2 regions of the Monashia sp. HAY1-11D genome follow, and region 1 is predicted to be linked to the other one. Evidence: predicted binding sites of a transcription regulator. Region 1 holds the regulator's gene; the other holds the start of a gene.
The links. The regulator HspR, encoded in region 1, represses chaperone genes until heat shock. The targets are predictions, from matches to a motif close to AAGTTGAGTCNNNNNGACTCAACTT.
Positions count from the first base shown of each region.

Region 2: AC1VM9_RS02175 (ATP-dependent Clp protease ATP-binding subunit) is a predicted target of HspR. The motif match lies at 1,856-1,880, and genes of this name have one in related genera.

Region 1 is NZ_CP200320.1:1,270,147-1,274,553, forward strand. It holds gene AC1VM9_RS05915 (ATP-binding protein) at 1-1,665, opposite strand, end outside; gene AC1VM9_RS05920 (heat shock protein transcriptional repressor HspR) at 1,964-2,416, opposite strand; gene AC1VM9_RS05925 (DnaJ C-terminal domain-containing protein) at 2,456-3,487, opposite strand; gene AC1VM9_RS05930 (nucleotide exchange factor GrpE) at 3,589-4,314, opposite strand; gene dnaK (molecular chaperone DnaK) at 4,311-4,407, opposite strand, start outside.
Region 2 is NZ_CP200320.1:493,584-497,990, reverse strand. It holds gene AC1VM9_RS02175 (ATP-dependent Clp protease ATP-binding subunit) at 1-1,756, opposite strand, end outside; gene AC1VM9_RS02170 (hypothetical protein) at 2,064-2,438, opposite strand; partial or broken gene AC1VM9_RS02165 (nucleoside deaminase) at 2,718-3,219, opposite strand; gene AC1VM9_RS02160 (SAM-dependent methyltransferase) at 3,348-4,100, opposite strand; gene AC1VM9_RS02155 (alpha-hydroxy-acid oxidizing protein) at 4,255-4,407, opposite strand, start outside.

The DNA of each region.
Region 1 (4,407 bases):
GTCCTCGGCGAGCAGCAGGAGCGGGCGCCCACCCGGCTGCCGGGCGGGTCCCGACCCGGACGCGGTTCCGGCGTCGGGGCGCGCCGGCCGGCGGGCGCCGGGGCCGGGGTCGGGGTCGGCGTCGTCCGCGGTGTCGACGCCGTCCGGGGCCGACGCCACGGCGTCGGCGCCGGCGTCCCAGCCGTGCGCCTCGGCCAGGAAGGACTCGACGGTGCGCGGCGTGATCGAGGGGCTCGCCGGCGGGGAGCCCGCGGGCGGCCGACCCCAGGGGAGGTAGACGCCGAAGGTGCTGCCCATGCCCTCGACCGAGTCGACCCAGGCGTCGCCGCCGTGCAGCTCAGCGAGCTGGCGCACGAGGAACAGGCCGATGCCGGCGCCCTCGCGCGACCGGATGCCGTCGGTGCGGGGCAGCTGCCGGAACCGCTCGAAGACGGTGGCGAGGTCGTCGGTCGGGATGCCGATGCCGGAGTCGGTGACCAGCACCTCGAAGCCCTCGGGAAGCTCGTGCAGGGTGACCTGCACGCCGCCGGCGGGCGTGTACTTCAACGCGTTGGACAGCAGGTTGAGCACGATGCGCTCGACCATGTCCCGGTCGACCCACGCAGACCGGCCGAGGTCGGGGATGTCGGTCGTGAAGGTCAGGCCCACGCGGTGCACGGCCGGACGGAAGCTCGCGGCCAGCCCCCGGACGAGCTCGGCGACGTCGGTCTCGACGCGGTGCGGCTCGACCCGCCCGGCGTCCATGCGGGTCAGGTCGAGCAGCTGGTCGACGAGGACCTTCAGCCGGTCGGTGTTGCGCTCGACGAGCTCGAGGTGTGAGCGCACCGCCGCCGGCAGACCGGGCTCGCCGAGCGCGTCCTCGACCGGCCCGGCTATGAGCGTCAGCGGCGTGCGCAGCTCGTGGCTGATGTTGGCGAAGAAGGCGGTCTTGGCGGTGTCGAGCTCGGCGAGCGCCTCCACGCGGTGCCGCCCGGCGTCGAGACGGCGCACGCCCGCGAGCGCGGCGGCGACGTGCGACGCGCACAGCTCGACGTAGGCCTGCAGCTGCTCGTCCCAAGGCCGCCGGAGGTTGGCGGTGACGACGAGCGAGGCGCTGGCCCGCCTCCGGCCGGGCTCGACGACCGGCACGACGTGGACGCCCGGGTCCGGCGCGCTCGTGCCGTCTACCGGGCCCTCGATGAGCCCGACCGACGCGTGGTCCTCGACGTTCTCACGCATGATCTCGAGCGCGAGACGCTCGACGTCCTCGGCGGTGGCCGCACCGGCAAGGGCCGCCCCCAGCCGTGACACGACCGAGGCGCGGCGCTCGGCCAGCACCTTGCCGGTGGTCTCGGTGGCGATGTCGAGGACGCCGGCCACCTCGCCGTCCGGTCCGGTGACGACGCTGTAGGACCACGTGAAGTAGGCCTCCTCGAGGAAGCCGTTCCGGTCGACGACGAGCAGCTGGTCCTCGTCCCAGGAGGGGACGCGGGTGCGCGCCACCTCGGCCAGCCGCGGCGCGATCTGGTCCCACACCTCCGGCCACACGTCCCGCACCGGCAGGCCGAGCGCGGCGGGGTGCTTCGCCTCACCGAGCAGCACCCGGTAGGCGTCGTTGTAGACCATGAGCAGCTCGGGACCCCAGCACACGAGCATGGGGAAGCGCTGTGCGAGCGCGGTGTCCACGACCGCGACGACTCGGCCGGCCAGTCGTCCACGGGACCGAGGCCGGTGGCCGCCCAGTCGGTGGTGGCCATGAGGCGGCCGATCTCGGTGTCCGGCAGGGCGAGCCGGTGGCTGCGCCCGGGTGCCGCGAGGGTGGAGGACCGGTCGAGCCCGCCATCCGGCGTCATCGGGGCGTGCGGCTGGGACAACAGGAAGACCTCCACGTGGGCAGGGTGCAGTGCGCGCCCACACGGCTGGAGGCCCGGTCATCCTCGCACCTGCGCCGTGCGTTGCCAAACGACGTGCGCGAGGCGGCTGGTCAGCGCTCCGGGCGCCAGACGACCAGGGCCTGCGACGCGGGGGTGCGCGGCGGGCGCTGGCCGGGCCGCAGCGGGACGGCGTCCCCGCGCGGCCCGACGGCGAAGAAGCGCGCGCTCGCGTGGAGCGCGGCCTGGGTCTGCTCGAGCTCGGCGGCGAGCTCCTCGACCCGCGACCGCAGCGCCGTGACGTGGTTCTCGAGGTCGAGGATGCGCTGGATGCCCGCGAGCGACACGCCCTCCTGCGACAGCCGCTGCACCTCACGGAGCAGCTCGACGTCGCGGGTGCTGTAGCGCCGCCCGCCCCCGCGGGTGCGCGACGGCGTGACGAGGCCGAGGCGGTCGTACTGGCGCAGCGTCTGCGCGTGCATGCCGGCCAGCTCGGCGGCGACGGAGATGACGAAGACGGGCGCGTCGTCGTCGTGCCCGGCGGGGCGCGCGCTCCTGCGTGACATCGTCGGCACTCCCTTCCTCGTTCTCGTCGCCGGCCGGCCTCAGGCCCGCGCTCGGCGGAACAGGTCGGCCCTCGGGTCGTGGCCGTCCTCGGCCGCGGCCATGGTCTCGATCGCCGCGCGAGCCTCGTCGGTCAGGCGCTGCGGCACGACGACCTGGACCTTCGCGAGCAGGTCGCCGGTGTGCTCGCCGCGGCGGACGCCACGGCCCTTGACGCGCAGGACCCGGCCGCTCGGCGTGCCGGGCGCGATGCGCACCTTGACCTGCCCACCGTCGAGGGTCGGCACGGGGACCGTGGCCCCGAGCGCCGCCTCGGCGAAGGTGACGGGCAGGTCGACGGTGAGGTCGTCGCCGTCGCGGCCGAAGACCGGGTGCTTGTCGACGGAGACGGCGAGGATGAGGTCGCCCGCAGGCCCGCCGGCCTCGCCCTGGCGCCCCTTGCCCCGGAGGCGGATCTTCTGGCCGTCCTTGACGCCCGGAGGGATCCGCGCCGTGATGCGGCCGAGGTCGGGCGAGGAGAGCGTCACCGTGGAGCCCTCCACCGCGTCGCGGAAGCCGATCGTCGTCGAGGCCTGGACGTCGGCGCCCGGCCGCGGACCGGCCGTCGCGCCGTACCCGCCGTACTGCTGGCCGAAGCCGCCGGCACCACCCGGACCCGCGCCACCGAACATCTGGCCGAGGATGTCCTCGAGGTTCGGCTGGCCGGCACCCGCACCCCCGCCGCCGAAGCGGACACGGGTGCCGCCGGGACCGGCCGCACCGCCGAACGCCGAGAAGATGTCCTCGAAGCCGGCGCCCCCGCCGCCGGGACCGCCCGCGGTGAAGCGAGCACCCCCGTGCGACATGGCGCGGATGGCGTCGTACTCGCGGCGCTGCTCGGGGTCGGACAGGACGGCGTACGCCTCCCCGATCTCCTTGAAGCGCTCCTCGGCGCGGGTGTCGCCGACGTTGTGGTCCGGGTGCAGGTCGCGGGCCAGCTTGCGGTAGGCCTTCTTGACCGCGGCCGCGTCGGCGTCCTGGGGCACGCCGAGGATCGCGTAGAAGTCCTTCTCGAACCAGTCCTGGCTAGCCATGGCGCACCTGCCTCTCCTCCTGCGGCTGCTCGGTGGGACCTGCGGTCCTCACATCATCACGGATGCCGGCCGACGCGTGGGGCCTCGGCGCGGTGTGGCGCTCACGCGGGGTCGGCAACCGACACCCGCGCCGCGCGGACGACCCGGTCCCCGATGCGGTAGCCGGGCTGGAGCACCTGCACGACGGTCGTGCCCGACGCGCCGTCGGGCAGCTCGGCCTCGACGTGCATGAGCGCCTCGTGCACCGTCGGGTCGAACTCCTGGCCGGCCTCGCCGAGGCGCTCGACGCCGTACCGACCGAGGACCGCCTCGAGCTTGTCGGCGATGGCCGCGAACGGGCCGCTGGCGAGGTCGCCGGCCTGCCGCGCCATGTGGATGTCGTCGAGGACCGGCAGCAGCGACTCGACGACGCTGCCCACGGCGGTCGTGCGGATGACGTCGCGGTCGCGGTCGACACGCTTCTTGTAGTTGACGTACTCGGCCTGCAGCCGCTGGAGGTCGGCGAGGTAGGACGCGGCGAGCGCGTCCTCCTGCTCCAGCGCCTCACGCTCGTCGGCGCGCTCGGTGCCCGCTCCGTGGTCGAACTCGTCGTCCCCGCCGGGCTCGGACGACGCGCCCGGACCACCCTCGTAGTACGAGTGGTGGCCCCGCGAACCGGAGTCGGCCGCACCGGCGCCGGCCGCACCGGCGGCGCCGGAGGCGCCACCGGTGCCGGGGGTGCCGGCGGCCTGGCCGCCGGCACCCTGCGCGTCCGTCACCTCGGGGCCACCGGCGCCGGGCCGCACGGCCTCGGTCTCGGGGTTCGGGGTGCTGTTGGACTCGGTCACTTGGCTTCCCTTGCCTCGTCCTCGTCGACGACCTCGGCGTCCACCACGTCGTCGTCGGCCGCACCGGAGCCCGTCGGACCGGACTGGCCGCCG
Region 2 (4,407 bases), 780 kb from region 1:
CCGACATGTCGAGGCTGATGAGCGCGTCCTCGCTGCCGAAGAGGAACTCGGCGAGCGTCTTGGCCAGCTCGGTCTTACCGACGCCGGTGGGGCCGGCGAAGATGAACGAGCCACCCGGACGACGCGGGTCCTTCAAGCCCGCACGTGTGCGCCGGATCGCCTGCGACAGCGCCTTGACGGCGTCGTCCATGCCGACGATGCGCTTGTGCAGCTCGTCCTCCATGTGGAGCAGCCGGCTCGACTCCTCCTCCGTCAGCTTGAACACCGGGATGCCGGTGCTGGCGGCAAGGACCTCGGCGATGAGCTCCTCGTCGACCTCGGCGACGACGTCCATGTCACCGGACTTCCACTGCGCCTCACGGGCGGCCTTCTCCTGGCGCAGGCGCTTCTCGTCGTCGCGGACGCGCGCCGCACGCTCGAAGTCCTGGCCGTCGATGGCCGACTCCTTCTCGCGGACGAGCGCGGCGATCTTCTCGTCGAAGTCGCGCAGGTCCGGCGGGGCCGTCATCCGGCGGATGCGCAGGCGCGCGCCCGCCTCGTCGATGAGGTCGATGGCCTTGTCGGGCAGGAAGCGGTCGTTGATGTAGCGGTCGGCCATGTTCGCCGCCGCGACGAGCGCGCCGTCGGTGATGGTGACCCGGTGGTGGGCCTCGTAGCGGTCGCGCAGGCCCTTGAGGATCTCGATGGCGTGCGGCAGCGTCGGCTCCTGGACCTGGATCGGCTGGAAGCGCCGCTCGAGCGCCGAGTCCTTCTCGATGTGCTTGCGGTACTCGTCGAGCGTCGTCGCGCCGATCGTCTGCAGCTCACCGCGCGCCAGCATCGGCTTGAGGATGCTCGCGGCGTCGATGGCACCCTCGGCCGCACCGGCACCGACGAGGGTGTGGATCTCGTCGATGAAGATGATGATGTCGCCGCGGGTGCGGATCTCCTTGAGGACCTTCTTCAGCCGCTCCTCGAAGTCACCGCGGTAGCGGCTGCCCGCGACGAGCGAGCCGAGGTCGAGGGTGTAGAGCTGCTTGTCCTTGAGGGTCTCCGGGACCTCGCCCTTGACGATGTCCTGGGCCAGGCCCTCCACGACGGCGGTCTTGCCGACGCCGGGCTCACCGATGAGGACCGGGTTGTTCTTCGTGCGGCGGGACAGCACCTGCATGACCCGCTCGATCTCCTTCTCGCGCCCGATGACCGGGTCGAGCTTGCCCTCGCGGGCGGCCTGGGTGAGGTTGCGGCCGAACTGGTCCAGCACGAGCGACCCCGCCGGGGTGCCCTCGCCCTGGGCCTGGCCGACGCCGGCACCGGTCTTCTCGCCGCTCTGACCGCCCTGGTAGCCCGACAGCAGCTGGATGACCTGCTGGCGCACCTTGTTCAGCTCGGCTCCGAGCTTGACGAGGACCTGGGCTGCGACGCCCTCGCCCTCACGGATGAGGCCGAGGAGGATGTGCTCGGTGCCGATGTAGCTGTGGCCGAGCTGGAGTGCCTCGCGGAGCGAGTACTCGAGAACCTTCTTCGCGCGGGGCGTGAAGGGGATGTGGCCGGTCGGGGCCTGCTGCCCCTGGCCGATGATCTCCTGGACCTGGGCCCGGACCGCTTCGAGCGAGATGTCGAGCGATTCGAGGGCCTTCGCGGCGACGCCTTCGCCTTCGTGGATCAGACCCAGGAGGATGTGCTCGGTCCCGATGTAGTTGTGGTTGAGCAGACGCGCTTCCTCCTGCGCGAGGACAACCACCCTCCGGGCCCTGTCGGTGAACCGTTCGAACATGTTCTTCTCCTGACTGATCGAGAGACATCTCGATGCTATCCGTGCCCGCTGTCAGCGAGCACAACCCGACCAACGCGGCGGCCTCGGGTCCTGTTCCCCATCCTGAGTCGGTTGGGCTCAGGTTCCGAGCCTGTTCGCCATGGGCGGAACACACCAGTCCCATACCCGCGCCGCATCCGCACCCCGCTGTCCACGCACACTCCGACGAACCGGGCCCGCGCACCCTCCGCAAACCGACGCCACCCGAGGCCGGCCAACGCGACCGCGCCATGGCGCGGTTCCCCGCCGTCTTGGCGTCCCGGTGGCCTCAGAGCTGCGCCGTGGCGAAGTTCTCGGTCTCGAGTCCTCCGGCTGATGTCACGTCGCCGGGCCGGCTCGGGAAGTGGCGACGCCAGTCCTCGCGCAGCCGCGGCAACGGCATCCCCACGGAGCGCATCGCCTTGGTGACGCGGCCGAGTGTGCGCGCCGGGGTGGAGTAGATGTCCTTCGAGACGTAGCTGCCCGGGGTGACGACGGCAAGGGCCGCCTCGATCCGCGCCCTCGTCGTCGGCTCCGCCTCGCGCACGACATACACCCCGCGGAAGACCGGCTGGTGGCTGCGCCTCAGTCTGCCATCCGTGACTCCGGCCCCGATCGCGTCGGACCGGAGGAGCACCGACGTCTGCCGGTCAGGGGTCGCCATGCCGAGAGCCTGCCCGTTGACCGCGTCGGCGCGCGGCCGCTCTCCACAGCCCTCACGGGCGGCCCTTTCACAACTCCGCCGTGGCGCGGTTGTTTGGGGACGAGGTTGTGCTGCATCGGCCGTGGAGGTGCGCCGTGGCGCGGTTGTGGCGGGGAGTCATGGCCTCATCCGCCCGGGAAGTGCGCCGTGGCGCCGTTGTGGCGGGGAGTCGTGGCTCATCCGCCCGGGAAGTCCGCCGTGGCGCGGTTGTGGCGGGCGTAGGCGCAGGGCATCGACGCGTCAGCTCGGCGGGTGCCGGCGCGCGAACCGCTCGTGCAGGTCGCGGACCTCGTCCTCCAGCTCGGGCACCGGGCCCGCGACGACGGCGCCCGGCACGACGTCGGTGATCGCCAGGGCCCGGACCCGCGAGGGCGAGGCGCCCCACGACGCGCCACCGCACGAGCTGCTCGGTGCTCGCGGCGTAGACGATCCGACCCAGCCCCACCCAACCGTGCGCAGCCGAGCACATCGCGCAGTGCTCGCCCGAGGTGTAGACCGTCGCGGCGGCCCGCTCCGGCGGCGTCAGCCGGGCACCGGCCCACCGGGCGATGGCGAGCTCGGGGTGCTGGGTCTCGTCGAGCTCGACGACGTGGTTGTGGTCCTCGAAGAGCACCTTGCCCTCACCCGACACGAGGACCGAGCCGAACGGCTCGTCGCCGCGCTCGAGCGCGAGACGGGCGAGCTCGACGGCCCGCCGCAGGTGGACGAGGTCGGCGCCGGTGACTCTCGACCCGGCGCCCACGCCACGCGCGCTCGCGCGGCCCGCACCCACGCCACCCGCGCCACCCGCGCCACCCGCGCCACCCGCGCTCCCGCCGCCCGCCCGGTCGTCGGTGCCGCCGCTGCCGCCGGCCAGCCGGTCGTCGCTGCTCATGCGACCCTCCCGGTGACGAGTGCGAAGGTGACGAAGGCGCCCCCGTCGGCCTCGAGCATCTGTTGCACGGGTGAGGTGGCCTGGCCCTTGAGCTCGTTGACGGCCCGCTCCCAGAGCAGCCAGTTGGCGCACCCCTCCGGCTGGCTGCGTGCCGTCACCGAGGTGAAGGCGCGGCTGAACTCCCACTGGCTGCGCAGCCACTCCGCGGTGTGCCACGCGGCGGTCTCGGCCCCGACGACACGGTCGAGGTGGTCCGGGATCTCGCCGAGCTCGCGCACCTCGGTGGTCAGGGCCGGCGTGGCGACGCCGAGCTGCCCTCCCGGGCGCAGGAACCTGGCCACGTACGGCGGGTAGTGGTCACCGGTACCGAAGTACTCCCACGCGTCGATGCTGACGACGGCGTCGAACGTGCCACGGCCGAAGGGCAGCTGGTGGGCGTCGACGCGCACCGGCAGGACTCGGTCCGCCACGCCTTCCTTGTCGAAGACGGCACCGGCCTCGCTCGGGTCGACCCAGAGGTCGGCGGCGACCACGTGCACGCCGTACTCCTTGGCGAGGAACACCGACGTCGCACCGAGGCCCGACCCCAGGTCGAGGACGCGCATGCCCGGGCGCAGCTCGAGGTCGGCCGCGAGGTCCTCGAGCAGCCAGAGCGGGTGCGGCCCCATGTCGAGGTCGACGAGCCACATGGCGTCGTACTTGGCGGACTTGGGGAAGGCGTCCTTCGTCAGGTGGTCGAGCGCTGGCATGCCCCGATCCTCCCTGTGACGGCCCCGCACGTCGACCGAGATCCACGGGCCGACCATCCGGACCGGTTCGACGCGACGGTGTGGGTGAGCGAACGCGTCGGTCCACCAGCGGGTTCGCGCGAGCGCCGCGTCGGCGGACGACGGGCGACGCGGGTCAGGTGGCGCGGACGAGGTCCTCGGGCATCAGCCCGACCACCGAGGTGCGGCCCGAAAGGGCCAGCTGGAGGTCGAGCTCGGCGCGCAGGTTGCGCAGCACCTCGGCGACCCCGGCAGCACCGGCCAAGGCCAGGCCGTAGACGTGCGGACG